Regions from separate parts of the Bacillus sp. PK6-013 genome, predicted to be linked through region 1. Evidence: riboswitches for the same ligand, from Rfam matches in the RefSeq annotation. Region 1 holds a riboswitch; the other holds the start of a gene.
What was found. A riboswitch is a leader RNA that binds a small molecule or an ion and turns the genes downstream of it on or off. The one in region 1 is predicted to bind glycine.
Positions count from the first base shown of each region.

Region 2: linked by a shared signal. The riboswitch ahead of M1E03_RS00350 (amino acid permease) and the one ahead of gcvT (glycine cleavage system aminomethyltransferase GcvT) in region 1 are both predicted to bind glycine.

Region 1 is NZ_CP096417.1:1,645,531-1,661,898, forward strand. It holds gene comGG (competence type IV pilus minor pilin ComGG) at 1-92, shown strand, start outside; gene M1E03_RS08435 (YqzE family protein) at 181-363, shown strand; gene M1E03_RS08440 (YqzG/YhdC family protein) at 393-713, opposite strand; gene tapA (amyloid fiber anchoring/assembly protein TapA) at 991-1,719, shown strand; gene sipW (signal peptidase I SipW) at 1,716-2,300, shown strand; gene tasA (biofilm matrix protein TasA) at 2,373-3,167, shown strand; gene sinR (transcriptional regulator SinR) at 3,272-3,607, opposite strand; gene sinI (anti-repressor SinI) at 3,641-3,817, opposite strand; gene M1E03_RS08470 (YqhG family protein) at 4,007-4,801, opposite strand; gene M1E03_RS08475 (DEAD/DEAH box helicase) at 4,808-6,487, opposite strand; glycine riboswitch at 6,732-6,836, shown strand; gene gcvT (glycine cleavage system aminomethyltransferase GcvT) at 7,082-8,176, shown strand; gene gcvPA (aminomethyl-transferring glycine dehydrogenase subunit GcvPA) at 8,207-9,553, shown strand; gene gcvPB (aminomethyl-transferring glycine dehydrogenase subunit GcvPB) at 9,546-11,003, shown strand; gene opuAA (glycine/proline betaine ABC transporter ATP-binding protein OpuAA) at 11,364-12,620, shown strand; gene opuAB (glycine/proline betaine ABC transporter permease subunit OpuAB) at 12,620-13,474, shown strand; gene M1E03_RS08505 (glycine betaine ABC transporter substrate-binding protein) at 13,474-14,358, shown strand; gene M1E03_RS08510 (rhodanese-like domain-containing protein) at 14,513-14,899, opposite strand; gene M1E03_RS08515 (lipoate--protein ligase family protein) at 15,081-15,917, shown strand; gene mntR (transcriptional regulator MntR) at 16,009-16,368, shown strand, end outside.
Region 2 is NZ_CP096417.1:57,284-73,651, reverse strand. It holds gene M1E03_RS00405 (ROK family transcriptional regulator) at 1-773, opposite strand, end outside; gene M1E03_RS00400 (MarR family winged helix-turn-helix transcriptional regulator) at 980-1,351, shown strand; gene M1E03_RS00395 (rhodanese-like domain-containing protein) at 1,364-1,756, shown strand; gene M1E03_RS00390 (EVE domain-containing protein) at 1,750-2,184, shown strand; gene M1E03_RS00385 (GntR family transcriptional regulator) at 2,371-3,102, shown strand; gene gntK (gluconokinase) at 3,095-4,636, shown strand; gene M1E03_RS00375 (GntP family permease) at 4,658-6,004, shown strand; gene gnd (decarboxylating NADP(+)-dependent phosphogluconate dehydrogenase) at 6,035-7,438, shown strand; gene adhE (bifunctional acetaldehyde-CoA/alcohol dehydrogenase) at 7,713-10,316, shown strand; gene ahpC (alkyl hydroperoxide reductase subunit C) at 10,584-11,147, shown strand; gene ahpF (alkyl hydroperoxide reductase subunit F) at 11,161-12,690, shown strand; gene M1E03_RS00350 (amino acid permease) at 12,989-14,341, opposite strand; glycine riboswitch at 14,489-14,568, opposite strand; gene M1E03_RS00345 (helix-turn-helix transcriptional regulator) at 14,806-15,768, opposite strand; gene M1E03_RS00340 (GyrI-like domain-containing protein) at 15,878-16,363, shown strand.

The DNA.
Region 1 (16,368 bases):
TAGAGGTAACGACAGCTTCCGGCACAGAAACGAGCGCTGAATTTCAATATGATTTGAGCACTAAGAAAATCACACAGTGGAAAGAATATTAAAAATTGTGTGTCGGAATCATGAAGAATGTATAAAAAAAGATTCGTATGACAACACTTCAACTGACAGAACTCCCCAAGAGGTGATGTGATGAAAACGAACGATTATGTTAAATATATGACGGAACAGCTCGTAAAATATATGGACACGCCTAAGCAGGAAAGAAAAGAAATGAAAGAAAAACGTAAAGAATCAAAGCCGCCGTCCAAGATATATCAATGGTTCGGCATTCTTCCTCTTGGCTGTATCATGTTTTTTAAAAGGCATAAATAAAGACAAGCCGCTTTCTACTGCAAAGCGGCTTATTTATATTCTTCTACAACGACGACTTTGTTGATTTTGTGTGTCGCAGGTTCAAATGAAATTGTAACAAACACTCCGAAATTTTTATTTCCTTCACTCAATGTGACATGGTATTGTTTGACCGCTTCATCCGCCCGCTTTCGATCCCATACTTTTTTCGTGAGACGCACTTCTGCTTCCGGATACCTCTTTTTTGCTTCCTCAACCGCTTTTTCTTCCCACTTAGACATGCGGGCTGTTTCGTAAGCTGCCGCATGGGCATTGAGCGGCCCAATGCTTGCAAGCAGTAAAAAAGAGCATAACATAGCATTTTTCAGCACGGGGCATCATCCTTTCTATCCTATTTTTTCCTTGTCAACAGTGTTTATACAAAAATGAAGAAGAAATTATGTACTTTATAAAGAACTTCAAACTTTTCAAAAAGATGAGAATTTGAGAGATTTTTTGAGGAATTAAACGAAAACGTTCTATAAAACGAACTTAATCGACTATTTTGATAGTTTTCAAATGGCACATTTGTTCTTTATACTCTAACTATTAAGTTCTTTAAAACGAACGAGCGAAAAAAGCCATTACATACTCGCTAGGAGGGTAGTCATGATCCGATTATCTCGAACTAGGAGATCCCGAAAAAGAGCCGGAAAAAACATCATCGTTTTTCAAACGCTGCTGATCATTTATCTTTTAATTGGATTGGGGAGTCAGCTGTCACAGCATACAAACGCATCATTTCACGATGTGGAAACATACAGCATGACAATGAAAGCGGCCTCTTCATTTCCTCAAGATGGGAAACAGTGGGACGGGAGCAATTTGAAGCTTCAAAAACAGACAAAGACGAAAGGAACGGTCTGTGCACCGCTGACATTGTTTGCAGAATATAAAAACCGCGGCAGCCAAATCGCCGACTCTGAATGGAAGTGGGAGCTGCATAAACTCGGTAATGCCAAAAAACCGTTAGAGGACGGGACTGTGATCGATAAAGGCGCGTTCAAAAAAGAAGCCGAAAAGAGCATCTACCGGATAGAGTCAAAGCGGGCGGCAAAAGGAGGGCTCTACGTTTTTAAATTGATTAAGCCTGAAGGCCATCCCGATGTGAAAAAGGGCAAACCTTTTATTTGGTCAAATGTGATGAAGCTTCAAGACTGCAAAGAAGAAACACCGAAGCCGCCTAAAAAAGCTTCAGGAAAGCCAAAGCAAACAGAACAGACAGAAACACGGGAAAAGTCTGAACAGGACATAGAGAAAACACCAAAGAGCAGTGAATCCGTAGATAAAGAAAACAGAAAAGAAGAAAATTCATTAGAAAGCGGGGAAGCGTCATGAAACATGTGATCAAATGGGTCAGCAATATCTTATATGTGATTATTTTCACACTCATCATCGCCGCGGTCATCGTCGTAATTTCGACAAAGTCGTCCGGCGGAGAGCCGCAGCTTTTCGGCTATCAATTGAAAACGGTTTTATCAGGTTCGATGGAGCCGGAGTTTAAAACAGGTTCTGTGATAGCCGTTCAAAAGATTGAAAATCCCGGGTCTTTGAAAAAGGGAGATGTCATTACATTCATGCAAGACGAAAACACCATGGTTACCCACCGAATTATCGGTATAACAAAAAATAAATCAAACCTCATGTTTAAAACAAAGGGTGACAATAACCAAAACCCTGATTCCGATCCGGTGCTGGCGGAAAATGTTGTCGCTAAGTATTCGGGCATTACGGTTCCGTATGCCGGGTATTTGCTGGATTTTGCAAGTAAACCGATCGGCACAGCCATATTGCTGATCGTGCCGGGACTCTTGTTGATTCTTTATGCAGTGATTACTGTATCCGCGGCTTTAAGAGAGATTGACCAAAAAACTAAGGCAATTGAAGCCGCCGGGAAAGATCAATCAGTTTCCATGTAATCTTCGTTGGTCACCTGAACATTCAGGTCTCCATATATACAGATTTTCTTATTATAAAAGGAGGAGTTATCAATGGGTACAAAGAAAAAACTCGGATTAGGCGTTGCGTCTGCTGCGCTTGGACTGGCATTAGTAGGAGGAGGAACTTGGGCTGCGTTTAACGACATCGAAACAACTCAAGCAACTTATGCAGCAGGTACGCTTGACCTGAATGCGAAAGATACATCTGCAAGAGTGAACTTGTCCAACTTAAAACCTGGCGACAAATTCACTAAAGATTTCGAATTCAAAAATGACGGATCACTTGCGATTAAAGAAGTGCTGATGCAGGTTGGCTACAGCAATTTCGTTGACGGAAACGCGAAAAACGGCGGAAAAAGCACAGCGGAAGACTTCCTGAAACAATTTAAAGTCAGCGTTCTGACTGTCGGAGTTGAAGGCGGAAACGGCTATCCTAAAAACCTCATTTTAGATGAAGCCAACCTTTATGATCTGTACAATATGTCCGCGAAAAAAGATAAGGCCGCGTACGAAAAAGTGAAGAAAGCAATCGAGCCGGAGTTCCTGCATGACAATGGCAAAATCAATGTAGCGACAATCAACGGAAAAACGGCGCCTGAATACGACGGCATTCCGAAAGATCCATATGACTTTGACAAAGTTCAATTGGTGATTGAGTTCGTCAATGACAAAACAACAGACGCCAGCGGCAGAATGGTACAGAACAAATATCAAGGAGATTCTGTGCAGCTTGACTTCTCATTCGAAGGTACTCAATGGAACGGCTTGACAATCGACGGCAAAAAACATGCCGATGAAAAAGGTTATGTAAAAGAGAACGAAAGAGCGCACAGTGAAGATAAATAATGGTGCAATTTAAAAAACGGATCTGTATGATCCGTTTTTTTATGTTCATGAGGAATCGGCTTATTCAGCGTAAAAAATGCCAAAGGGAGTAAGATATGTTTCCCTTACTCCTTTTCCTGTCTTTTCTTCCACTTTTGATAATCTAAAAATTCTCGAAATTGTTTTTTAGAAACCCCTGATGCCATAGCGTCACGAACTAGATTTTCCCATTCACTATCTAATTGACCATCGTATTCGGTTTCATCTTTCTCATTGAGCAGGGTATGAACCGAGACGTCCAGAACAGCGGAGACTTTTTCTAGAAATTGAATGGAGGGGTTTGTTTGCAAGTTTCTTTCTATTGAACTTAAATAAGACTTCGCTACCCCAGCCTTTTCAGCTAGTTCAGATAGTGAGTAGCCTTTTTCTTTTCGATATTGTTTAATACGCTGGCCAATCAATGTCATCACCTTCCTTTCGATATTATAGCACATTCAGAAAGGATTTATTGAATGACTTCTTTCAATTGATGCGGAAGGTTTTGAAGACTTCTTACCCAAATTGAGAAAAATACGTATATCCTCTGGACTAATGCCTTGTTCAAGAGCGTGTTTAATCAGTTCTGTCCACTCCTCATCCAATTCTTCTTTCTCATTTTTATCTTTATTCATACATTTCCCCCCCAAAATACTTCATTATGTATTTCAGACAACCTGTTGTGATAAACAAAGATAAACCCCGAGACTCAACACTTTACCAAGCTTGTCCAAATGGTGTTACGAAAGTTCCTCCTATCTCTTTAGTTCTATTATAAGTCCAGCTCACTGAATAAAAACAAGAATGTTGTCGAATCGGAAAAATTATCCTGAATTTTTTTTGTGCAAATAAAATAATCCCCCGTTTTGAACTTTAATATCGATTTTAGGCTCGTAAAGCGTTTGGAGAGCCTTTTTCTCAATTTCGTATTCCTCCGGTTTTTCTTCAGTATCCTCGTAAAATTGGTTTAAAAGTGACAGGTCGTTATTCCAGCGTTTCAGGGAAGCTTCAGCCCAATCAAGCGGCTCGCTTCTGGCCGCCTGTTCGATATAGCGCTCAAGCCGTTTAATGCCGCTTTCCGGCTTAATCAACGGCGACATCGTGTAGCAGTAGTCAGAGATCTGTGAAGAGAGATCTCGGGCCTCCATTTGTTCTTGAAACGATTCGACCAGCTGACCGCTGATTAAATGAAGGCCGAGAGACAAAAGCTTATCTTTTTTCATGTCGGATTGGTACGAGATCGTCACATTCATGCCGAGCCACGGTTCCAGGGAAATATGGGCTCCATCGGAACGGATTTTCTCATAAAGGCGAATAAATTTGCCGTTTTTTTGCACGGCCTGGAAAATTTGAAAAAGTCTTGGTGATCCAAAATGAATAAACTCACCTTCGATATCGGAAGGGGCCTCGTCTTCATTCGTGATCAGCGTGATTTTCATCGGATTAGGTTCTCCGCCCGTCTTTTCGAGCCAGTGCCAGTAAAACGGCCTGTTCATAATCTGTTTATCGACTTCAACCGTCAGCTGCACAGTCATGTGGCCTGAACTTTTGTCGGTGATCGTGCAGCCGTTTGCGATGAAAAAGCGTTCTAAAAACAGGTATATTTCTTCCTGACGCATTTGATTTTAGCCTCCGATCTGTTCTTGGTTTGAAACGGCTTCATTTCCGTATGAAATGAAAGAGGTTAAGTTTTCCATTTTAATCTTCATTTCCTCGTCTGTCGCGGAGTAAAAGAGAATGTCATGAAGGTGGTCTTCAAAATTGCCGACCTCGATTTTTGTTAAAATATCATCCAAGTCTCCGACGACTTTTTCGAACAAATGGATCTTTTCATAGAGAAGTTTTAAAATATGCTCTTCTACGGTATGCTTTGTTGCCATGTTGTAAATGTAAACATCGCGTTCCTGGCCGAGCCGGTGAATCCGGCCGATCCTTTGTTCGAGACGCATCGGGTTCCACGGAAGGTCATAGTTGATGATTTTATTGCAAAATTGAAGGTTGATCCCTTCACCGCCTGCTTCAGTCGCGATCAGAACTTGAACTTTGCCCCTGAACAAATCTTTCATCCAGTCTTTCTTTCCTCTTTTAAATCCGCCTCTGAACGGTACAGAACTGATGCCGTTCTGCTGGAGGAACCATTGCAGATAAATCTGCGTCGCCCTGTATTCAGTAAAGATGATGACTTTGTCATCGAGTTCTTGAATGAGCTCAACAACTTTCAGCGCTTTTGAATTTTGCGCGACCTCGTTGACCTTTTCGATCAAATGGTGGATGACAGGTTCGGAGATCACCGGCGCTTCGCGATCCTTTCGGTCAAGCATGTTTTTCAGCGTCATATAGACAGCTTCTCTGCTTGAACAGCATTCGCGCTCCAATGTCATGATTGAGAACATGCTTGATGAATGCTGATGACTTGTCTTCAGCTTTTTAATCTCGTCATACAAAGCCTGTTCTGTAGGAGAAAAGGAAATGGGCACGGTTTCGACATGGCGCTTCGTCCAGGTGATGCCGGTATCATGCCGTCTGTTTCTGATCATGACTTTATTGATAAGGGACTTTAAGCGTTCATGCGCTTCAGCTGAATTGATCTGTTTTGTATAATCTTTGTTGAAGTTGCTTTCATTTCCCAAGTGTCCGGGTTTTAGCAGGGAAACGAGATTAAATATTTCGTCGATTTTGTTTTGGATGGGCGTCGCCGTCAGCATCAGGCAATATTTTTTCTTTAAGCTGCGGACAAACTCGTAATTTTTTGTTTTATTGTTTTTCAGTTTGTGAGCTTCATCAATAATCACCACATCATACTGGATCGACAAAACCGTCTCCCTGTGCGGCGACCGCTTTGCCGTGTCAAGGGAGGAGACGACAACATCGCACTGCTCCCAGACATAGCTTTTTTTCTGTTCCACGGCCGGAATTAAAAACTTTTCCCGCAGTTCCTTCACCCATTGCGAGACGAGCGAGGCGGGGACGAGGATTAAGATTTTCTTGGCCAGCCCGCGAATCATGTATTCTTTTAATATCAGCCCAGCCTCGACCGTTTTGCCGAGGCCCACTTCATCCGCCAAGATGGCTTTTCCGTTCATCTGCTCGACTACCTTCCGGGCGACTTCGAGCTGATGGGGAAGCGGGGTGAAGCCTGGGAGGTGATAAGGGGCCTGCAAGCCTTCAAACGTCGGAATCGCAAGCCTTTTCTGCACTTCACAGGAAAGCTTGTAAAGCTCCCAATTCGCCCATGGTCCGTCTTCATCAAGGTGCTTTTTGAACTGTTCCGGCCACTCGTTGTCGAAATGAATGTCTGGTCTCATCACTAATGCCGCCTTTCTCTTCTGAGATTCAAATGTTCTTTTTTAAAAGAAAATATTGCGTGAAAAAAACGGATTTTACTAACAAATAAACAAAACACGAACATTCTTATTTTAAAATAATAAATTGTTAATGATTTTTCCTGTTGCCCAATTGTTGTGATGATGGTAGGATATTTGTAGATCATCAGTAAAAAAATCATAAGCTTTATATAGTATGTCCATGAAAAGAAATGAATATGAGCGAATGACAGCAAGGGGAGAGACCGATAGCGGGAAACCTTAAAGCGGCGCCGAAGGAGCAAGCTGGGGAAACAGTGAATCTCTCAGGCAAAAGAACTCTTGCTTGACGCAACTCTGGAGAGAGTTTGTATCATATGATGTTTTAACAAACCACCAAAGGGGACATCTTTGCTTTTGATGCAAAGTAAACTTTCAGGTGCCAGGACAGAGAGCCTCAGAACTGACAAAGGGGCTTCTCTGTCCTTTTTTGTGCCGTCCAAAGCGGCGGAACCATCCAGGTGATGTTGGAATCTTTCTTGTTTTCTGATGATTGGCAAACTTGTTTTTAGTTTGAAAAGCGAAGGGGGAAGCAGAATGCTTAAACGAACGCCTTTATTTGACCTTTATAAGGAATATGGCGGAAAAACGATTGATTTTGGCGGCTGGGAACTGCCTGTTCAATTTTCTTCAATTAAAGAGGAGCATGAAGCCGTCAGGACGAAAGCGGGGCTTTTTGACGTCTCACACATGGGGGAGGTCGAAATCACAGGAACAGACAGCCTTCCGTTTTTGCAAAAACTGTTGACAAACGATGTTTCGACACTGAAAGAAGGCGGTGCCCAGTATACGGCCATGTGCTATGAAGACGGCGGAACGATCGACGATCTCCTCGTCTATAAAAAAGCGGCCAATGTCTACATGCTCGTCATTAACGCAGCCAATATCGACAAAGACGTCGATTGGATGAACAAGCACCAAGAAGGAGACGTTTCGGTTCGAAACGTGTCTGGCGAGGTTGCGCTGCTTGCCCTTCAAGGACCGAAGGCCGAATCGATTTTAAAACAGGTCGCAGATAGCGATCTTGCCGGGTTAAAGCCATTTACGTTCAGGGATGATGCGGCGATTGGCAGCGTGCAGGCGCTTGTGTCCAGAACGGGATACACGGGAGAGGACGGCTTTGAGATTTACTGCCGGAGTGAAGATGCAGCCTACATTTGGAAGCTGCTTCTTGAAACGGGCAAGGATTCGGGATTAGTGCCGTGCGGCCTCGGGGCCAGAGATACGCTGAGGTTTGAAGCGAAGCTGCCGCTGTACGGACAAGAGCTCTCAAAAGATATTACACCGATCGAAGCCGGCATCGGATTCGCCGTCAAAACAAACAAAGCCTCGGACTTCTTCGGAAAAGCCGTCCTGGCAAGCCAAAAGGAACATGGAGCGGACAGAAAGCTCGTCGGCCTTGAAATGATCGATAAAGGCATTCCAAGGCACGGCTACGCCGTCTATTATCAAGGCGAACAAGCAGGCGAGGTGACAACCGGCACACAGTCGCCGACCTTAAAGAAAAACGTCGGCCTCGCATTGCTGAAAAAAGAAGCCTGCGCCCTCGACACCGTCGTTGAAGTGGAAATCAGAAATAAGCGCTTGAAAGCCAAAATCGTGAAAACCCCATTTTACAAACGGCAGCCGTAAGTTTGCCAAGGCCGTGAAAGGAGACTGAAGATGAAGCACCGTTACCTGCCAGCTACAGATCAGGATAAAAAAGAAATGCTTGAGGCAATTGGAGTCGAGAAGATCGAAGAGCTATTCTCCGATATACCCGAAAGCGTCAAATTTAAAGGGGAATACCAAATTAAAAAGGCAAAGTCCGAGACTGAGCTCACAAAAGAGCTGACGAAACTCGCGGCTAAAAATAAAGATACAGTGATGCACGCCTCTTTTTTGGGAGCGGGCGTATACGATCATTACCAGCCCGTCATCGTGGACCACGTGATTTCGCGGTCGGAATTTTACACGGCTTATACACCGTATCAGCCTGAAATTTCTCAAGGGGAGCTCCAGGCGATCTTTGAATTTCAAACGATGATTTGCGAGCTGACGGGCATGGATATCAGCAACTCGTCGATGTATGACGGGGGAACGGCATTAGCCGAAGCGGCAATGCTTGCTTCAGGACATACAAAAAAGAAAAAAATCGTCGTTTCGGAAACCGTCCATCCCGAATCGCGCGAGGTTTTAGTAACGTATGCGAAAGGACAGTACATCGACGTGGTAGAAGTCCCTGCCAAAAACGGAACAACAGATCTTGCGGCTCTTGATGAAGCCGTCTGCGAAGATACAGCAGCAGTGATCGTCCAATACCCTAACTTTTTCGGGCGAATTGAGCCGCTGAAAGACATTGAACCGATCGCCCATAAAGGGAAAAGCATGTTCATCGTGTCCGCCAATCCGCTGGCTCTCGGGCTTTTAACACCGCCCGGGGCACTGGGAGCTGACATCGTTGTCGGGGATGCCCAGCCGTTCGGAATACCGGCCGCTTTCGGCGGGCCGCACTGTGGATTCTTTGCCGTCACGAAAAAATTGATGAGAAAAGTGCCTGGCCGTCTCGTCGGTCAGACGGAAGATGAAAACGGGAAAAGGGGATTCGTTCTCACCTTGCAGGCGCGCGAGCAGCATATCAGACGGGATAAAGCAACATCAAATATATGCTCCAACCAGGCGCTCAATGCGCTTGCCGCATCAGTCGCCATGACGGCGCTCGGCAAAAAAGGCGTCAAGGAAATCGCATGGCAGAACCTGCAAAAAGCGGCTTACGCAAAAGACGCAGCTAAACGGGCCGGTCTTGAAGTCGTGTTTGACGGGCCGATGTTCAATGAGTTTGTCGTCAGGCTCAATGAACCTGTCGAAAAAGCGAATGAACGCCTGCTTGAGAAAAATATTATCGGAGGCTACGATCTCGGCGCTTCATATCGGGATTTAAAACAGCACATGCTGATCGCCGTGACAGAGCTCAGAACAAGAGAGGAAATCGATACACTCATGAATGAATTGGGGGATCGCCATGAATAATCAGGATCAATCGCTTATTTTTGAAGTATCAAAAGAAGGGCGGGTCGGCTACAGCCTTCCTGAGCTTGACGTCCCTGAAACAGATGTGACAGACGTCCTTGACGAAGCGTATCTCAGAGATGAACCGGCAGATCTCCCCGAAGTGTCTGAGCTTGATATTATGCGCCATTATACGGCTTTATCAAGGCGCAACCACGGAGTGGATTCGGGCTTTTATCCGCTCGGTTCATGCACGATGAAATACAACCCGAAGATTAACGAAAAAATCGCGAGAATCCCGGGACTTTCTGCGATCCATCCGCTCCAGGATGAACGGACCGTGCAGGGTGCGCTGGAGCTCTTGTACGACTTGAGCGAGCATTTGGAAGAGATCACGGGGATGGATGAGGTCACCCTTCAGCCGGCCGCGGGTGCGCACGGCGAGTGGACCGGGCTGATGATGATCCGCGCGTTCCATGAGGCAAACGGCGATCATAAAAGGACGAAGGTCATTGTACCTGATTCGGCCCACGGTACAAACCCGGCGTCTGCGACTGTTGCCGGATTTGAAACGGTCACCGTCAAATCGAATGACGACGGTCTTGTTGATCTTGAAGATTTAAAGCGTGTCGTAGATGAAGAAACAGCCGCGTTAATGCTGACTAATCCAAATACGCTCGGCCTTTTTGAAGAAAATATTTTAGAAATGGCTGAAATCGTCCATAAAGCCGGAGGAAAGCTGTACTATGACGGAGCGAACCTGAACGCCGTTCTCAGCAAAGCAAGGCCGGGTGACATGGGATTTGACGTCGTCCATTTGAACCTTCACAAAACCTTTACAGGACCGCATGGAGGCGGAGGACCTGGATCAGGCCCTGTCGGCGTCAAGAAGGAATTGATTCCGTATTTGCCGAAGCCGGTGCTGGTGAAAAAAGACGGCCGTTATACCTTTGACCATGACCGTCCGCATTCGATCGGCAGGGTGAAACCTTACTACGGAAACTTCGGCATCAATGTGAGAGCTTATACGTACATTCGTTCAATGGGGCCGGACGGGCTCAAAGAAGTAACGGAAAACGCCGTTTTAAATGCGAATTATATGATGAGAAAGCTTGCTCCATACTACGATCTGCCGTTTGACCGGCACTGTAAGCACGAATTTGTGCTGTCGGGAAGGCGCCAGAAAAAGCTGGGAGTCAGGACGCTTGACATCGCAAAGCGGCTTTTGGACTTCGGCTTCCATCCGCCGACTATCTATTTCCCGCTGAATGTCGAGGAATGCATCATGATTGAACCGACAGAAACAGAGTCTAAAGAAACGCTCGATGCGTTTATCGATACGATGATCCAGATTGCAAAAGAAGCGGAGGAAACGCCTGAAGTCGTTCAGGAAGCACCGCATTCAACCGTTGTGAAACGCATGGATGAAACAAAAGCTGCGCGGAAGCCCGTGCTGCGTTATGAAAAATGATAAGAAGCCGGCGGATCAATTTCGCCGGTTTTTTTTTGTGAAAAAAACATCTTTATGTAAACGGTTTATGTACTGAATGATAAGGATTTCTCTCGTATTAAATAGTAAATTCATCAAATTTAAAATTAAAAATAAAAATTACATTGTAAAACGTGATAGTTTCAATGTTTTTATCAAATATAATGGTTTAATTTGCCTTAAAAGAAGAGGATTATGGAGTATTTAAAAGGATTCACAAGGGTAGAGAGTGACAACGATGAATATGAAGGTTTGATACAAAATGACAGTGAATATGCCGTTTGTCTCATATGTTACATAAATGTTACGGTATATTAGATTGCTTCATACGGGAGGAGAAATATGAATTCAGACGAAAAGCCAATCAAGATAAAAGTAGAAAAAGTGTCTAAAGTTTTTGGGAAAAATACAAAGAAAGCAACGCAGCTGCTTGCCGATGGCAAAACCAAAAAAGAAATTCTGAAAGAAACCGGGGCGACCGTCGGGGTGAACCAAGCGGATTTTAGCGTGTATGAAGGTGAGATATTTGTCATCATGGGTCTATCAGGGAGCGGTAAATCAACCTTGGTGCGGCTTTTAAACCGGCTGATTGAACCGACTGCAGGACATGTGTACATAGATGGTGACATGATAACAAATATGTCCAAAGACCAGCTTCGGGAAATCCGCCGGAAAAAAATCAGCATGGTCTTTCAAAAGTTCGCTCTGTTTCCGCACAAAACGATTCTTGAAAACACAGAGTACGGATTGGAACTGCAAAAAGTCGATAAAAGTAAACGCCGGATAAGAGCTATGGAATCATTAAAGCTTGTCGGTCTTGAAGGATATGAACAGCAATATCCGGATCAGCTGAGCGGCGGGATGCAGCAGCGTGTCGGGCTTGCCCGCGCATTGACGAATGATCCGGACATTCTGCTGATGGACGAAGCGTTCAGCGCGCTTGACCCGCTGATTCGCAAAGATATGCAGGATGAACTCCTCGATTTGCATGAATCAGTAGGCAAAACGATTATTTTCATTACCCATGATCTTGATGAAGCGCTGAGAATCGGCGATCGAATCGCATTGATGAAAGACGGAAACATCGTTCAAATCGGTACGCCGGAAGAGATCTTAATGAACCCGTCAAATGAATATGTTGAAAAATTCGTTGAAGATGTCGACTTGTCTAAAGTGCTGACAGCCGGTCATATTATGAAACGCGCTGAAACCGTACGCGCAGACAAAGGGCCGCGCGTCGCTCTGACGCTGATGAAAAACCTCGGGATTTCCTCAATTTATGCCGTTGACAAACACAATAGGCTTCTTGGTTCTGTTGATGCTGAAACAGCTAAAAAAGCAGCCGAAAAAAGCCAGACGCTGGAGAGCGTCATCTCGAGAGACATTACAACCGTGGAAGAGAATGCGATCCTGACGGATATTTTTGAATTGGTCTCTGATGCCAGCATCCCGATTGCTGTCGTCGATGAAAAACAGCGGATGAAAGGGATCATCGTCAAAGGCGCGTTAATCGGAGCGCTTGCCGGAAATGACCGGTATATTAATGCACATTCAGATCATGAACCAGCTCATGAAACTGTTGTTCAGGAGGTGAGATAATGTTTACTTTATCATCGCTTCCCCGCATTCCTTTAGCCGATTGGATCGATCAGTTTGTTGACTGGCTGACGGTGTCGTTCGGCGGGGTATTTAACGGAATTGCCAGCGGAGTGGAATCGTTTGTTGATGCGATTGTCCAAGGCCTGGGTTTTGTTCCGCCGGTTATTTTGACCGTTATCTTTGCCGCGCTCGTCTGGCTGATCAGCAAAAGAGGCATTGCGCTGTTTACTTTAATCGGATTTTTTATCATTGATTATTTAGGATATTGGGACGCCATGCTCCAGACATTGGCGCTTGTCGTCACATCCGTTCTGATTTCTGTCATTATCGGCATTCCGGTCGGAATCTGGGGCTCCCAAAAGAAAACGGTTCGGAGAATCGTTACGCCCATTCTTGACTTAATGCAGACGATGCCGGCATTCGTTTATTTGCTTCCGGCCATCTTCTTTTTCAATATCGGGGTTGTGCCGGGTGTTGTCGCTTCCGTTATCTTTGCGATGCCTCCGACAATCCGGATGACAATCTTAGGAATTCAGCAGGTGCCGGAAGATCTGATTGAAGCTACAGAAGCATTTGGTTCAACGACAAGCCAGCGGCTCTTTAAAGTGCAGCTGCCGCTTGCGACGAAAACCATTCTGGCCGGTATCAATCAAAGCATCATGCTTGCGTTGTCAATGGTCGTTATTGCATCCATGGTAGGTGCGCCTGGACTTGGAGAAGAAGTTTACCGGGCTGTTACCCAGCTGCAAACGGGTACCGGTGTAGAAACCGGGCTTGCGATTGTTATTATTGCGATCGTACTTGACCGGGTTACACAAAATATAAAATTGAAAAAAAGCAGGGGGAATGCATAATGTGGAAAAAGATAGCGGGAATCGGCACTGCAGCAGTACTGACATTGGGTCTGGCTGCCTGCGGAAGCAGCAATAATAATGAAAACGCGTCTGTAGGCGATCAAGTCAGTTATAAAATTACCGGCATTGATCCTGGAGCGGGCATTATGAATGCAACGGACAAGGCGCTCAAGGACTACGATCTCAGCAAGTGGGCTGTAACATCAGGCTCAAGCTCAGCGATGACAGCCGCATTGAAAAAAGCTTACGATAAAAAAGATCCGATCATTATTACGGGCTGGACACCGCATTGGATGTTTGCAAAATACGATCTCAAATATTTGAAAGATCCAAAAGGTTCTTACGGCGATGCCGAAGAAATCCATACTGTTACGCGCAAAGGATTCAAGGACGATCATCCGGGCGCACACAAGCTGCTCAGCCAATTCAGCTGGACAGAGGATGATATGGGAGAAGTCATGCTTGCCGTTCAGGAAGGCAAAAAAGCGGAAGAAGCTGCAGCAGATTTCGTTAAAAAACATCAAGACCTTGTTAAGAAATGGACAAAAGGCGTCGATAAAGCGGACGGCGAAAAAATTAAGCTCGGCTATGTGGCATGGGACAGTGAAATTGCGAGCACAAATGTCATCGCAAAAGTTCTTGAAGACTTAGGCTACAACGTGACGCTCAGCCAAGTAGAAGCAGGCCCGATGTGGACTGGAATTGCAAATGGAAGCGTCGATGCTTCACTTGCTGCATGGCTGCCGCAAACGCATAAAACATATGCTGAAAAATACAAAGGCAAATACGAAGATATCGGTACAAGCATGACAGGCGTAAAAATTGGCCTTGTCGTTCCGACATACATGAAAGATGTCAATTCAATCGAAGACTTGAAAAAATAACGAACAAAGCCGGCGAACCCATTTCGCCGGCTTATTTTTATTTGAAGGATCATCTGCTCCGCCTGTTTTGATTGTCTGCAGGATATGCTAAAAAAAATCCTAAAACGCAAAGACGCTTTAGGATGTTGGCCGCAACTGGAGACAGCTGCGGTTATTAATTTTTCGTTTTAATTTTTCCGCCCCATTTTTTGAACCCGCCTTTCAGGTTGTAAATCTCCTTACAGCCGTGTTTGCGGAGCGTTTGGGCGGCTCTTCCGCTTCTGACGTTGTTTTGGCAGTACAGGTAAACCGGTTTGTCAGGACGGATTTCGCTTTTTCTTTGCTTAAGCTGTGAAAGCGGAATGTTTCTCGCACCCAAAATGTGGCCGCCTTCATACTCGTTCGGCTCGCGCACATCGATGAGTTGCGCTTTGCGATAGCCGGCCCGGAATTCTTCTTCTGTCAAGGTTTTCATAATGCGCTGCTGATAGATGTATGAAACGACCGCGTAGATGATGAGCGCGGCGCAAATCAAGAGAATGATAATGCTGCTGGTAGACAATCTGATCCGACTCCTTTTTGAATTCATCCCGCCTGATAATCGGGAGATTTTTAACGATATGTTAAGACAAATACTATTATAGTAAAGCCTCAGAAATCTGTCATCTGATTCGCCGAATTTATTTTCAATTTTAAGAGGGAATGGTAGACTTATTTTATACCAAAGAAAAAGAGGGTAGGTTATGGAAAAAGAAATATGGCGTTTTATCGATTCGGGACGACAGGATCCCGCTTTTAATATGGCGCTCGACGAGGCGCTCCTTTATTGGCACAGCGAAAATAAGATTCCGCCGACCATCCGCTTTTACGGCTGGAATCCGCCAACGCTTTCAGTCGGATATTTCCAAAATATTGAAAAGGAAATCAATCTGGATGCCGTCAAAAAACACGGTTTAGGCTTTGTGAGAAGGCCGACCGGCGGAAGAGGCGTGCTCCATGATCAAGAGCTGACCTACAGTGTTATTGTGTCTGAAGAACACCCGGAAATGCCCAAGACGGTGACGGAAGCGTACCGCGTCATCTCAGAAGGTATTCTTGAAGGCTTCAGAGAGCTGGGACTTGATGCGTATTTCGCCATACCAAGAACGGAAAAAGAGAAACAGAGCCTGAAAAACCCGAGATCTTCCGTCTGTTTTGACGCGCCGTCGTGGTATGAGCTCGTTGTCGAAGGCAGAAAGGTCGCAGGAAGCGCCCAGACGAGGCAGAAAGGAGTCATTCTCCAGCACGGTTCGATCCTTCTTGATCTGGATGAGGACAAGCTCTTTGATTTGTTTATTTACAAAAATGATCGCCTCAGAGAGCGCATGCAGAGAAACTTCAAACAAAAAGCGGTCGCCATCAATGAGCTCGCAAAAGAAAAAATCACGATTGAAGAAGCGAGCAAAGCTTTTAAAAAAGGGTTCGAAAAGGGGCTTAACATTCATTTGGAGCCTTATGAACTGACAGAAGAGGAAACGGAATTTGTCGCCGATCTCGCCAGAACGAAGTATGCGGCAGATGAATGGAATTATAGAAGGTAATCGGGTGAAAACGTTATCCCGTTGCTTGTTTTTTACATGCACATAGTGTAAACTTGTTATGATTTGAATAGGTGTGATTTGGAGGGATTTGATGACAACACCGAGTATGGAAGATTACATAGAACAAATTTATATGCTGATTGAAGAAAAAGGATATGCAAGGGTCTCAGATATAGCCGAAGCTCTGGCCGTCCATCCCTCCTCGGTTACAAAAATGGTTCAAAAACTCGATAAAGACGAATATTTGATTTATGAAAAGTATCGCGGCCTCGTGCTGACGCCTAAAGGGAAGAAAATAGGCAAACGTTTAGTATACAGACATGAATTATTGGAGCAGTTTTTACGAATCATTGGTGTTGACGAAGAGAAAATTTATGATGATGTCGAAGGAATCGAGCATCATTTAAGCTGGAACAGCATTGACCGTGTCGGAGATCTTGTGCAGTATTTT
Region 2 (16,368 bases), 1.6 Mb from region 1:
CCCCGGTTGCCGCACTCGCACTTTTCTCCATTAATATCAATGATCATATGGCCCAGTTCCCCTGCGATTCCTTCCGCTCCATGGTACAGTTTTCCGTTGATGACAATCCCCGCACCGACACCGTGGCCGACGTTTACGGCCGCCATACTGCCTGCATCATCGCGGCCGCCGAACCACGATTCGCCAAGCGCCATCGCCCTGGCATCGTTTTCAACTCTGACCGTTAAGTTGAATTCTTGTTCCAGCACATCTTTAATGGGAATATTGGTTAGGTTTAAAATCGGGGCGATGCGTGACATTCCCGTTTCAGCATCGACGACCCCGTGCATTGCGATGCCGATCCCGATGATCTTTTCCTGATTGACATCGGCCCGTCCCAAAATCGCATAAACATTTTCTTTTAAAACATCAATGAACGTCTCGTTTGTCAGCGGTTTTTTCAGCAGGCTGGATGTCCGCTGCAGTATCCCTCCGGCTAAATCGGTTAAGATGCACTCCACCGTCTCAGGCCCGGCATCAATGCCAATGACATAATAGGCACCTGTGTTGATGTGCAGCATTGTCGGCTTCCTTCCGCCGCTCGAATGGCCGAGCGTGCTTTCTTTCACGAGCCCTTGTTCGATCAGCTCTTTGACAATGCTTGAGACCGTGGGAGGGGTAATCTTTGTTTCCTTGGCGATCTCGGCTCTCGAAATCGGCTCTGAAGTTCTGATTTTATTAAGAATGATCGATTTGTTCACCGATTTCATTAATTGAAATGTACCACGCTGCATGTGAAATCCTCCATTTACACCATATCGTAGGTTTTATTGTACCACGGTTAATTAATTAAATTAACAAACGAAAACAAGAAGGCTTGCGTTCAAAAATATAATCAGTTATACTGACTATATTGTTTGGTGATTATTTTAGGTGGTGATGATTTTTGAAACAGTTAAGTCAATTTTACGGATTTTTGCTAGGAAAGGTTCTTCAGCAAATGGAGGATCAATTTGCTGATGTTCTCGCTCCGTATAGCTTGAATGCCAGGCAATTCGGAGTACTTGTATTTATTGAAGAAAACCCTTTTTCTTCTCAAAAACTGATTTCTGAACAACTGCAGATCGACCGTACGACAATGGTGAGCCATGTTGACCATTTAGAAGCTTCAGGCTTTGTGGAAAGGACAAAAAACGCAAGTGATCGCAGGGCATACAGCCTAATCCTTACTGAAAAAGGCAGCGATGTACTGTCATCATGCAAACAGGTTTTAGTACAGACAGAATATGAGGTTTTATCCCCTCTGACTGACAATGAAAAAAAATTATTTAAAGATTTGCTTTTAAAAGTATGGAAAAAGTATAAAAACTAGGAGGCATACCCTATGAATTCACTCGATTTTTTTAATGCACGTTTAGAAGCCACCATTAGTCCAATGGATTATTTTAAATCTTCAAAGGATCACCCTGAAAAATATTTTTTAATAGATGTAAGAAACGGGCCAAGCGAAGTCAGGAGTTTGACGATAAAAGGTGCTCAAGCGATACCTGAACACGATCTCCCTCATCGATTAGAGGATATTCCAAAAGATAAAGAAATCATTGTGTACTGCTGGGATGTCTGGTGCAATACGGCATCTAAAGCAGCTAAATTTTTATTAGAAAAAGGCTATCAAGTGAAAGAGCTGACCGGAGGGATCGCGGCATGGAGAGAAATGAATTTTCCTGTGTCAGCATGCACCGAAGGGGATACTGACAAGGATGCTTGCGGATGCTGAATGGAATGAAAAGAAGGTATTGGATCGGCGTAGCTTCGCGCGATCACGTCTTGAAGGGTGTATCCGGAGGCTTTGCTCAACTTTGCCACGGAAAAGAGGCGCCTTTAAAAAGAATGAATCCCGATGATTGGATCATTTATTACTCGCCAAAACAAAATCTCAAAGATGATGCGCCCTATCAAAAGTTTACAGCTGTAGGGGAAGTGAGTGATAACAGAGTTTACAAGGTTCATGCGGGAGAAGGATTCTCACCTTACAGAAGGAAGATCAACTTTTTAAAATGCCGGGAAACGCCGATCCACCCATTCATTCCCAACCTCTCTTTCATCAAAAACAAACGGCACTGGGGTTATTCCTTTCGATTTGGGCACATAGAAATTAGCGAACATGACTTCAAACTCATCGTTAAACAAATGGTCAAAATATAAAGGGCAGCTGCTCCCTTTATACTTTTTTGCTTTAGTGGAGTATTTCGAGCGCATTGGCAAAACAAATCGTTTTATAAATGGAAAAAATTTTTCGGAAAATTTGAAATGAAAGTGTTTGCATAATCAAAATAATCGCGTTATCATACTTGTATACAAGTATACTCGTATAACTAGGAAGGTGAGTGTATGAGCCAATCTAAAAATCTTTTATATCCGGAGAAGTGGCTTTCAAGAGCTTCAACAGGTGTTCGCGTCGCATGCGAGCTGAGAATGCGCATTATTTCCGGCTTGATTGAAAGCGGTACCATTTTATCTGAAAATAAATTGGCTGCGGAATTCTCGGTGAGCCGGTCTCCCATCCGCGAGGCTTTAAAAATACTGGCATCGGAAAAAATCATCCGTTTGGAACGGATGGGCGCCGTTGTCATCGGTTTAACCGAAAAAGAAATTGGAGAAATTTATGATGTGCGTCTGGTGATGGAAACATTCGTATTCGAACGGCTTGGACGGGCCAATGTCGACGAACTGGTAACAGACCTCAGCAAAATATTGGAGATGATGAAAGTCTCCATCAAATACAAAGATGCCGACGAGTTCTCATTTCAAGACGTCTTATTTCACGAAACGATTGTCCGCTCCATCAATCATTCTTACATTTTGATGATATGGAACAATCTCAAACCTGTGATGGAAAGCTTTATTCTTTTATCCATGCGGGCCCGCTTAAAAGAAAAATACGAAGACTTTGAACGAATTCTCGATAACCATGAACTTTATATCAAAGCGATCAAAACGAAAGACAGGGATCTGATGCTTAAATCCCTCCATCAAAATTTCGATGACGTGCAAGGTAAAGTTGAAGATCTGTGGCTGTCGCAACAAATGCTGGCGAAAGGGGCCGAACAAGAAAATGACTAGTTATATGTTAGGCATAGATATCGGTACGACAAGCACGAAAGCGGTTTTATTCAGTGAAAAAGGGGACGTGATCCAAAAGGAAAGCATCGGCTACGCGCTTTACACACCGGACATCTCGACCGCTGAGCAAAACCCGGATGAGATTTTTCAGGCCGTCATCCAGTCAACGGCGAAAATCATGCAGCAGCATCCTGACAAACAGCCGTCATTCATTTCATTCAGCAGCGCGATGCACAGCGTGATTGCGATGGACGAAAACGACAAGCCGCTCACCTCCTGCATCACTTGGGCAGACAACAGAAGCGAAGGCTGGGCTCATAAAATCAAAGAAGAAATGAACGGGCACAATGTCTATAAACGGACGGGAACGCCGATTCATCCGATGGCGCCGCTAAGCAAAATCACATGGATTGTAAACGAGCATCCTGAAATCGCTGTCAAAGCAAAAAAATATATCGGAATCAAAGAATATATTTTTAAAAAGTTATTTGATCAATATGTCGTCGATTACTCCTTAGCTTCGGCGATGGGAATGATGAATCTCAAAACATTGGCCTGGGATGAAGAAGCACTGGCCATTGCAGGCATCACACCTGACCACCTATCAAAGCTCGTTCCGACAACAGCCATTTTCCATCACTGCAATCCGGAACTGTCGGCGATGATGGGAATTGATCCGCAAACGCCATTTGTCATCGGTGCCAGCGACGGCGTGCTTTCCAACCTCGGCGTCAACGCGATTAAAAAAGGCGAAATCGCCGTCACTATTGGGACAAGCGGTGCGATTCGCACGATTATCGATAAACCGCAAACCGATGAAAAAGGCAGAATCTTTTGCTATGCCTTAACTGAGAATCATTGGGTCATCGGCGGGCCAGTCAACAACGGCGGGATCGTCCTTCGCTGGATCAGAGATGAATTTGCATCATCAGAAATCGAAACGGCAAAACGTCTCGGCATTGATCCGTACGATGTCTTGACCAAAATTGCCGAACGCGTCAGACCGGGTGCCGACGGACTGCTGTTCCATCCATACCTCGCAGGCGAACGGGCGCCGCTCTGGAATCCGGATGTGCGCGGTTCATTCTTCGGCCTCACCATGTCGCATAAAAAAGAACACATGATTCGCGCGGCATTGGAAGGGGTTATTTACAATCTGTACACCGTCTTCCTGGCGTTGACAGAATGCATGGACGGTCCAGTTGCCCGAATTCAGGCGACCGGAGGTTTCGCAAGGTCTGACGTATGGCGGCAAATGATGGCCGATATTTTCGAATCGGAAGTCGTCGTGCCGGAAAGCTATGAAAGCTCTTGTCTCGGAGCCTGCATTTTGGGGCTGTACGCGACAGGGAAAATCGATTCATTCGATGTCGTCTCCGACATGATCGGAAGCACGCACAGACACGCGCCGAAAGAAGAATCGGCCAAAGAATACAGAAAATTAATGCCGCTTTTTATCAACTTATCTCGAGCACTTGAAAACGAATATACACAAATTGCAAATTATCAAAGAAGCTTATCCAGCAAAAAATAGGGGAGAATTGGAGGCGTTATCATGCCATTACTGATCGTAGCAATCGGGATTGTCGCATTATTGCTTTTGATTATGGGGTTAAAACTGAATACGTTTGTTTCCTTGATTATCGTATCGTTCGGGGTTGCATTGGCGCTTGGAATGCCGCTTGACGACATCGTCAAAACGATTGAAGAAGGCCTTGGCGGAACGCTCGGCCATATCGCATTGATCTTCGGGCTCGGCGCCATGCTGGGCAGGCTGATCGCGGATTCAGGGGGCGCTCAGCGCATTGCGATGACCCTCGTCAACAAATTCGGAGAGAAAAACATCCAATGGGCGGTCGTCATCGCCTCCTTTATCATCGGGGTTGCATTATTCTTCGAAGTCGGATTGGTATTATTGATTCCAATTGTATTCGCCATTTCAAGAGAATTGAAGATATCTATTTTATACCTTGGAATTCCAATGACGGCGGCCTTATCCGTCACACACGGCTTCCTGCCCCCGCATCCGGGACCGACGGCTATCGCGGGAGAGCTCGGCGCCAATATCGGGGAAGTGCTGCTCTACGGTATCATTGTTGCAATTCCAACCGTTCTTTTGGCCGGACCTTTATTTACGAAACTGGCGAAAAAAATCGTCCCGCAATCATTTGAGAAAATGGGCAGCATCGCTTCACTCGGTGAGCAGAAAACGTTCAAGCTTGAAGAAACGCCCGGCTTCGGCATCAGCGTCTTCACAGCTATGCTTCCGGTCATTATCATGTCTATTTCGACTGTTATTACGCTTATTCAAGAAACGATGGGCCTTGCAGACAACAGCCTGCTGGCAGCGGTTCGCTTAATCGGGAATGCCTCGACTTCGATGGTCATCTCCCTGTTGGTCGCGATCTATACGATGGGGATGGCCAGAAAGATCCCGATCAAACAAGTGATGGATTCCTGTTCAACCGCCATTACACAAATCGGAATGATGCTCTTGATCATCGGGGGCGGCGGCGCCTTCAAACAAGTCTTGATCAATGGCGGAGTAGGCGACTATGTAGCTGAATTATTCAAAGGAACAGCCATGTCGCCGATCTTGCTCGCCTGGGTCATCGCCGCAATTCTGCGCATCTCCTTAGGATCCGCGACAGTTGCTGCATTAAGCACAACCGGACTCGTTCTTCCGATGCTCGGACAAAGCGATGTCAATCTTGCGCTGGTTGTGCTTGCAACAGGGGCCGGAAGTGTAATCGCTTCCCATGTCAATGACGCAGGCTTCTGGATGTTCAAAGAGTATTTCGGACTAAGCATGAAAGAAACATTTGCCACCTGGACACTGCTTGAAACCATTATCGCGGTGGCCGGATTAGGATTTACTTTATTGTTAAGCCTATTTGTATAAAAAAGTCTTAAATGAAGGAGCAGGTATTACATGCGCAATACAATCGGTGTCATAGGTTTGGGAGTCATGGGGAGCAATATCGCCCTGAACATGGCAAGCAAAGGCGAACAAGTCGCCGTCTATAACTACACAAGGGATTTAACCGATCAACTCGTCCAAAAAACGGGAGGCCAAACAGTCAAGCCGTACTATGAACTTGAAGATTTCGTACAGTCTTTAGAAAAACCGAGAAAAATCTTTCTTATGGTCACAGCAGGCAAACCGGTTGATTCTGTTATCGACTCGCTCGTTCCTCTGCTTGAAGAAGGGGATGTCATCATGGACGGCGGCAACTCCCACTACGAAGATACGGAACGAAGATATGACAGTTTGAAAGCGAAAGGTATCGGCTACTTGGGAATCGGCATTTCCGGCGGCGAAGTCGGCGCTTTAAAAGGCCCATCCATTATGCCCGGCGGAGATCGGGACGTCTACGAAAAAGCAGCTCCGATTCTCACAAAAATCGCCGCCCAAGTAGAAGGATATCCATGCTGTGTCTACATCGGTCCAAAAGGCGCGGGGCATTTTGTCAAAATGGTGCACAACGGCATCGAATACGCAGACATGCAGCTTATCGCTGAAGCGTATACATTTTTAAGAGAAAAGCTTCTTTTGCCGATAGATGAAATCGCTGACATTTTCGACACGTGGAATCAAGGAGAGCTGAAAAGCTATTTAATCGAAATCACGGCAGAGATCCTGAGGAAAAAGGATGAGCGAACGGGCGCTCCGCTCATCGACGTCATCCTCGACAAAACCGGCCAAAAAGGCACGGGCAAATGGACGAGCCTGCAGGCCATCGACAACGGCATTCCATCATCGATTATCACGGAATCCCTGTTTGCCCGTTACCTGTCATCATTAAAAGACGAACGGACAGCTGCCGAAAACGTATTGGCCGGCCCTGAAACAGAAGAACGGCCCCTGGATCAGAACGTGTGGATCGACCGCGTCAGACAGGCGTTATACATGGGGAAAGTCTGCGCCTATGCCCAAGGCTTCGCTCAATATAAAATGACGTCTGACCTGAACGGATGGAACCTGCCGTTAAAGGACATCGCCCTCATCTTCCGCGGCGGCTGCATCATCCGCGCACAATTTTTAAATCTCATCAGCGAAGCTTTCGACAAACAGCCGGACCTGTCCAACCTGCTGGTCGCACCTGACTTCGCTGAAAAACTAAAAGAATACCAGTCCGGCTTGCGAAAGGTCGTCTGCGAAGGCATCAGCTCAGGCATCTCATTCCCGTGCCTGAGCACCGCCCTCTCCTATTACGACGGCTACCGGACGGGCCGCTCAAACGCAAACCTGCTGCAGGCGCAGCGCGATTATTTCGGCGCTCACACGTATGAGCGGACGGATATGGAAGGCGTGTTTCATACGGACTGGTATTAAAAGCTGCACCCCAGACCTCGGGGTGCATTCTTATTTTACTCAAGAATGAATTTCATACTTTGTTCAACATTTCACAAACTCATACTTCAAATTCGTGATATGATAAATTCAGCCACAGAAAAGGAGGACTGATACCAAAATAAACCAGATATTCGCTTCAGGGATAAAATTTTTTAACTCCACTTGTGAAATGTTTCACAAACAATGTCCGCATCATTCATCCCTGAACATCCTGTTGTAATCAAATTCCTATTCATTCACTGGAGGGTTTACAATGGCAATCGAAGAAAAGGAAATGAAACAAAAGCAAAATGCCTCAACCATGGTTGATCAGCTAGTCGAAAAAGGCCTAAAGGCATTGGAAGAATTCCGCAGCTTTGATCAGGAGCAGATTGATGAGATCGTCAAACAGATGGCGCTTGCCGGCCTTGATCAGCACATGCCTCTCGCCAAACTTGCCGTCGAAGAAACGAAGCGCGGCGTTTATGAAGATAAAATCATTAAAAACATGTTTGCCACAGAGTATGTCTACCATCATATCAAATACGATAAAACAGTGGGCATCATCAATGAAAACGAACACGACGGAGTCATTGAAATCGCGGAGCCTGTCGGTGTCATCGCCGGGGTGACGCCGGTGACCAACCCTACTTCCACTACAATGTTCAAGTCCCTGATAGCGATCAAAACAAGAAACCCTATCGTGTTTGCTTTCCATCCATCGGCCCAAAAATGCAGCCGCGAAGCGGCGAGAATCCTTCGGAACGCAGCCGTCAAAGCAGGAGCACCAGACAACTGTATCCAATGGATTGAAACGCCTTCGCTGAATGCAACTCAAGCCTTAATGACCCACCCGAACGTTTCCCTGATCCTCGCAACAGGGGGCGCCGGCATGGTGAAATCAGCGTACAGCTCCGGAAAACCGGCCCTTGGTGTCGGACCTGGAAACGTTCCGTGCTACATCGAGAAGTCTGCCAACCTGAAGCAAGCCGTCAATGATCTGATCTTATCCAAAACATTTGACAACGGCATGATTTGCGCATCAGAGCAGGCCGTCATCATAGACAAAGACATCTACTCAGACGTCAAAGTCGAAATGACAAGAAACAACTGCTATTTCTTAAATGAAACCGAAAAATCAAAGGTCGAGAAATTGGTCATCAATGAAAATACTTGCGCGGTAAACGCTGATATCGTCGGCATGCCGGCATTCAAAATCGCTGAAATGGCCGGTGTCAAAGTGCCTCAAGATACAAAAATCCTCATCGCCGAATTAGAAGGCGTAGGTCCGGATTACCCGCTTTCCAGGGAAAAACTGAGCCCTGTTTTAGCGTGCTACAAAGTCAGCGGAATTCAAGAGGGATTAAAACGCGCCGAAGACATGCTCGCGTTCGGTGGAACCGGCCACTCGGCGGTAATTCATACGAACGATCAAGAAGCCGTTAAAGAATTCGGATTACGGATGAAAGCCGGGCGGATCATCGTCAATGCACCGTCGTCACAAGGGGCGATCGGCGACATTTACAACGCCTATATGCCTTCTTTAACACTCGGATGCGGCACATATGGCGGAAACTCCGTCTCGTCAAACGTTGGAGCTGTTCATTTAATCAACACGAAAAAAGTGGCGAAAAGGAATGTCAATATGCAGTGGTTTAAAGTTCCTCCAAAAATCTATTTTGAAAAACACGCAACCCAATATTTAGCGAAAATGCCTGACATCTCAAAAGCGTTGATTGTGACTGATCCGGGGATGGTGAAACTCGGATATGTAGACCGCGTCCTACACTACTTAAGAAGGCGCCCGGATTACGTTCATTGTGAAATTTTTTCTGATGTCGAGCCTGATCCTTCAATCGAAACGGTGATGAACGGCGTCGACATGATGGCCAAATTCCAGCCGGATGTCATCATCGCCCTCGGCGGAGGTTCTGCAATGGATGCCGCAAAAGGAATGTGGTTGTTCTATGAGCACCCGGATGCTGAATTCTTTGGATTAAAGCAAAAATTCCTGGACATCCGCAAGCGCATTGTCAAATACCCGAAACTGGGCGAAAAAGCAAAATTCGTCGCGATCCCGACGACATCAGGCACAGGCTCTGAAGTCACGTCATTCTCTGTCATTACAGACAAAGAAACGAATACGAAGTATCCGCTGGCCGACTATGAATTAACGCCGGACGTCGCGATCATTGACCCGCAATTTGTCATGACCGTGCCGAAACATATTACGGCTGACACAGGAATGGACGTATTAACACACGCAATTGAATCATACGTATCGTGCATGGCTAACGACTATACAGACGGCTTGGCCATGAAGGCCATCCAGCTGATCTTCGAATACCTGCCTAGAGCATACAAAAACGGCAGCGACGAGCTGGCCCGCGAAAAAGTGCATAATGCATCAACGATTGCCGGAATGGCGTTTTCCAATGCCTTCCTTGGCATCAACCACAGCTTAGCCCATAAGCTTGGCGCGGAGTTTCACATCGCTCATGGACGGGCAAACGCCATCCTTCTGCCGCACGTGATCCGCTATAATGCAGAAAAGCCGAAAAAGTTCACGGCATTTCCTAAATACAGCCACTTCATAGCCGATCAGCGCTACGCGGAGATTGCCAGAACGCTCGGCCTGCCTGCAAAAACAACTGCAGAAGGCGTTGAAAGCCTGATCCAGGAGATTATCTCGCTCGCCAAAGAGCTTAAAATTCCGATGAGCATTAAACAAAACGGCGTGGATGCTGCCGCATTCGAAAGCAAAGTGGATCTCATGGCCGAACGCGCCTTTGAAGATCAGTGTACGACAGCCAATCCGAAGCTGCCGCTCGTTTCGGAGCTTGCTGAGATTTACCGTTCCGCATATAAAGGAGTTTAGCCAAAGAAGCCGTCATTCCGACGGCTTTTCGTTTTCAATTAGGACTCTTCATTCTCACTACTCTACCATTTGTGCCAATCATACTATATGAAAGTTACGAAACTCCAACTCTTTTCTTTAGCTGAAATACTTAACAAAAAATTAACGGGCTTTCCCCTTGACAAAAAATATTTATTACTTGATAATTTGTATATAATTATAATAATTACAGAGAAATAAAGTTTACAATTTTTATTTCTCTTAAACTACATTCAGGAGGACGATATTATGTCTCTAATCGGAAAAGAAGTACAACCATTCGCAGCGAAAGCTTACAAAAACGGTGAGTTTATCGATGTTACACACGAAGATCTAAAAGGCCAATGGAGCATTTTCTGCTTCTATCCAGCAGATTTCTCATTTGTTTGCCCGACTGAGCTTGAAGACCTTCAAAACGAATATGCTGCCCTAAAAGAACTTGGTGTCGAAGTATACTCTGTTTCTACAGACACTCACTTCGTACATAAAGGATGGCATGATAGCTCTGAGAAAATCGGCAAAATCACTTACGCGATGATCGGCGACCCGTCTCAAACGATCTCCCGCAACTTTGAAGTGCTGAACGAAGAAGAAGGTCTTGCTGACCGCGGAACATTCATCATCGATCCGGACGGTGTGATCCAAGCTGTTGAAATTAACGCAGGCGGTATCGGCCGTGATGCAAGCACCCTGATCAACAAAGTAAAAGCGGCTCAATACGTCCGCCAAAACCCAGGCGAAGTTTGCCCGGCTAAATGGGAAGAAGGTTCTGAAACACTGACACCAAGCCTTGACCTAGTAGGCAAAATCTAAGGAGTGCATTCAATTGGTACTTGAAGCAAATATCAAAGCACAATTAAACCAATACATGCAGATGATTGAAAATGACATCGTCCTTAAAGTCAGTACAGGCGATGACAGTGTCTCTAAGGATATGCTGGCTCTTGTAGAAGAGCTGGCTTCCATGTCATCAAAAATCACTGTTGAAAAGGCGCAGCTCGACAGAACGCCAAGCTTCAGCGTCAATCGTGCCGGAGAAGAAACAGGCGTCACATTCGCCGGAGTTCCGCTCGGTCACGAATTCACATCTTTGGTGCTGGCACTCTTGCAAGTAAGCGGCCGACCGCCGAAAGTCGATCAAAAAATCATCGATCAAATCAAGAACATCAGCGGCGAATACCGCTTCGAATCTTATATCAGCCTCACATGCCACAACTGCCCGGACGTTGTGCAGGCATTGAACATGATGAGCGTGCTCAACCCGAACATCACGCACACGATGATCGATGGTGCGGCATACAAGTCAGAAGTCGAAAGCAAAAACATTATGGCTGTGCCGACCGTATACTTGAACGGCGAATCCTTTGGAAGCGGCCGAATGACGCTTGAAGAAATTCTTGCGAAAATGGGCAGCGGCACAGATGCATCTGAGCTTTCTGATAAAGATCCGTTCGATGTACTCGTTGTCGGAGGCGGACCTGCCGGTGCAAGCGCAGCAATCTATGCGGCGCGCAAAGGCATCCGCACAGGAATCGTTGCCGAACGCTTCGGCGGCCAAGTCCTTGACACGATGAGCATCGAGAACTTCATCAGCGTGAAGCGCACCGAAGGGCCGAAGCTTGCGGCAAGCCTTGAAGAACACGTGAAGGATTACGAGATCGACGTCATGAACCTGCAACGCGCAAAAGGTCTCGAGAAAAAAGATCTTTTCCATCTTGAACTCGAAAACGGCGCTGTTCTGAAAAGCAAAACCGTCATTCTGTCAACTGGCGCACGCTGGCGCAATATCGGCGTACCTGGCGAACAAGAGTTCAAAAACAAAGGTGTCGCATACTGCCCTCACTGTGACGGACCGTTGTTTGAAGGCAAAGACGTCGCCGTCATCGGCGGCGGGAACTCCGGTATCGAAGCAGCGATTGACCTTGCAGGTATCGTCAACCACGTGACTGTTCTTGAGTTCGCACCGGAGCTGAAAGCAGACGAAGTTCTGCAAAAACGTCTCTACAGTCTCCCTAACGTGACTGTCGTGAAAAACGCCCAAACAAAAGAAATCACGGGTGATGAAAACGTAAACGGCATCACTTACGTTGACCGTGAAACAGGAGAAGAAAAACACGTCGAGCTCCAAGGCGTCTTCGTCCAAATCGGTCTTGTGCCGAACACGGAATGGCTCCCTAAAACCGTCGAACGCAACCGCATCGGCGAAATCGCAGTCGACAAACGCGGCGAAACAACCATCCCTGGCCTATTCGCTGCCGGCGACTGCACAGACGGACCATATAACCAAATCATTATTTCAATGGGATCGGGGGCAAATGCCGCATTAGGGGCGTTTGATTATTTGATCCGGAACTAACACGAAAGGCGCTATGCTGCTTAAACGGCAGTATGGCGCTTTTTTATGTTATAACCCATATAAATGGGACTTCACATCATGGCCGACAAACGCTTTCCATATGATCAAATTGTACGGATAGGACCAAGCGGGATATTGCGATTGTCCATTCATGTATGAATTGTATTCCATGACTCCATTCCTCTCGTTCTCATGTCTACATTAAATATAAACCTATAAAAGGAAACGGTTAATCAAAAATAAAGACGGCATACTGCATGCAGTACACCGTCTTTTTCAAGAGATTTAATTTGACTCATCATGTTCTTTTTGTCCTGTTTTTTTTCATCCAAAATAAAATAAACAATACAATAAACCATAGAGGAGTCAGCAGCAAGGCCGGGCGAGTCGCATCCGCATACAGCATAATCATGAGAATGACCGCAAACATCGCCAGGACAACATAATTGATAAACGGCGCGAATGGCGCTTTGAATGTTGATGCTGCGTGTAAGTGCGGACGGGTTTTCCTGTATCTAATATGGCTGACAAGAATCACACCCCACACCCATATGAAACAAATCGCGCTGATGGTTGTCACGATCCCAAAGGCTTGTTCCGGTATCAGTTTGCTTAATAGCGCTCCTGCTGACAGGACAATGGTTGATACCCATAACGCGTGACTCGGCACATGGTTTTTATTCAGCTTCGCAAAATTGGCCGGGCCCTGTTTCATTTTACTTAAATTGTACAGAATCCGGCTTGTTGAAAACATCCCGCTGTTACAAGCAGACGCGGCTGACGTTAATACAACAAAATTAATGATTCCCGCGGCAAGCGGGATGCCGACTAAGCTGAAGGTTTTCACAAAAGGACTTTCCGCTGCATTCAGTTCCATCCAAGGGTTAATACATAATAAGACGATAAGCGCGCCGACGTAGAAAAATAAAATCCGTAAAGGAATTTTATTAATAGCCGATGGAATATTTTTTTTCGGGTTCGACGTTTCCGCCGCCGATACACCTACTAATTCCACACCGACATATGCAAAGATCACCATTTGGAAAGAAAGCAAAAAGCCTGAAAATCCGTTTGGAAACAAACCGCCATGCGCCCAAAGGTTGGTAACCGAAACCGTTCCTGTATGCGTCTTAAACCCGATCACCAGCAAAATAACACCGATGACAATTAACGCAAGAATCGTGATCACCTTTATTAAAGCGAACCAAAATTCCAATTCTCCAAAAAGCTTGACAGTCAACAGATTGAGCCCTAATAAAATGAGTAAACAGATAAGTGCAGGGACCCACTGCGGAATATCAAACCAATATTTCACATAGACACCGACGGCAATCACATCCGCCATAGCCGTCATAATCCAGCAAAACCAATAGGTCCACCCGGTGACAAACGCCGCACGCGGCCCCAGATACTCCTCGGCAATATCGGTTAACGATTGATAACCCGCTTTAGATAACAGCAATTCTCCCAGCGCCCGCATCACGAAAAAAAGCGCAATACCTACAATGAAATACGCAAAGATGATAGAAGGACCCGCCAATTGAATCGCCTTACCGGAGCCTAAAAACAACCCGGTGCCAATCGTCCCGCCAATAGCGATAAGCTGTACGTGCCGATTGGATAAGTCCCTCTTTAATTCCCGCTGTTCCACATCAAACTCCTCCTTACCTCTCTAGTGAACGACGAGCAGTAAAAAAGCCCATAAAAAAAGAGATTGGATGTCCTCCAATCTCGCGGTCATAAGAATATCAAAATATATTTGTGCCGCTGACAATCATCAGCACGACAAATACATATTCGGTACTCTTCTGTCCTTTTGCCTGAGATTGTGAACCCTTCGGCGCCGCAGAATTCCGCGGTCTCTCCAGAAGCTGCTCCTGCTGTAGTGCGACCCACAGCAATCATAGCTTGCATGTATTGAGTTTTTCGATAGAGATAATTACTATCGGATAACTTTTAATTTTAATAGAGGTTGAGTGATTTGTCAATGGTCCTATTTATAGTTAACGCTAGTATTCTTAAACTCACCTATACTAGCGACAATATTTTCACCTGGTTTATAAATCAGCTTCTATTACGGAATCCTTTCGAAAATTGGGGTTTAACTGGCACTGCTCATGGGCAGAATAAGCATAATCTCTCTTGTAAACCTTCTAATACTTCTTCTGGTACTTCCCTGACCTTGATATCTTCACCTAGGAAAAGCAGCCAATTTGTTATTTCGGACAATTCTTCGGGATGATTCACATTGATAAAAGTCTTTAGAATGGCTGCGGTTTGATAAGGATTCGTATAGGAAATTGAAATTTTTAAAGGATGATATTTTTTGAATTGGGCAATCGCCTGTGGACCAAGTTCAAGGACAAGGTTGATTACTTCTTCCTGCTTACCTAGTTTCTCTAAAATCTTTTTCTTACTTATTCTTTTTTTCACAGCGTATGGTTTGACATTGGTAAGATTGTCCACAGGGAAAATCCTCCTCCTTTCATCCTTTAAGTCAAAGCCTTCAATCAGCCAAAGGCCTTTTTCATGATAAAGGTGCAGAAGATAAATGGGATAAGTCTTTATTACCTTCTCTTCTTTGATGGTAATCAATAAATAGCTATCCAAAAGAAGGAGCTGGATGAGTTTTTCTAACATGGGATGGGGGAGATCTGAAAGCTCAAGCAGGTCGGGATTATTGGGGTTTGTCCCTTCAAAAAGCAAGATTCGATTTAAAAAAACCAGGGCCTCTTGCTGGTTTTCTGAGATAAGGCCCAGTAATTTTTCAGCTAAAGACTGACGGCTCTTTAGATAAGGGAGTTGTTGATTTCTTGTAGCCATAAAAGCGATAAAAAGAGCTTTAATCTCATGATCGGTAAAGCGAACAGCAGGCAGGACAGAGTGGTTCATGACAAAATAACCCCCGCTCCTTCCAACTTCAGCAACAAGCGGCATCCCCATAGCTTCAATTTCCCTGATATCCCTGATAGCTGTCGAACGAGAGATGTGAAATTCCTGCATGATTTCAGAAATTGTAAAGTGGGCGCGGTTGTTGATATACCGCATGATGATATTAATCCGTTCAACTTTTTTCATCGGGGCCTCCTAAACAGTATCATTTTTTGACATGATTTAAGGTTATTATAAACGCATCAAGTGAAAAGACAAATCATTTGATTATTTAAAAAAAAGGAAGGTTTTGAATATGAAAAATTACACGCTGGAGGAAAAAGACAGCTTTACCGTTTTTGGTATTGGAACGGAGCTTGAGAGCGATTACACAGATTCTGCTGGCATAAATAAGGAAAAGGCAGACTTTTGGGCGGCCGTCAAACAAGATGGAAGGCTTGACACTTTAAAAGCCATAGCTACAAATGACTATATTTTTGCCGTGAACGAAGCGGTAAACAACAAGATGATGCATTATGCTGGCGTGATGACAGAGGCAGAGGCGTCGGTGGCAGGAGAAACCAGAGTTATCCAATTTCCTAAGGGGGAATACCTGGTTGTTAAAGGGGAAGGGAAGACGGCTGATGAGTTGAGTAATAAGCTTACTGGCATTGCCTTCGGTCAAGTCTTGCCGGAAGCAAAGAATTTTGCCTATGTTGGCGGGCCGAATGCAACGGTTGAGATGGGGCAGCGAAACGGCTTAGTATTCGGTGAAATGTGGATTCCTGTTGTTAAGAAATAAAAAGA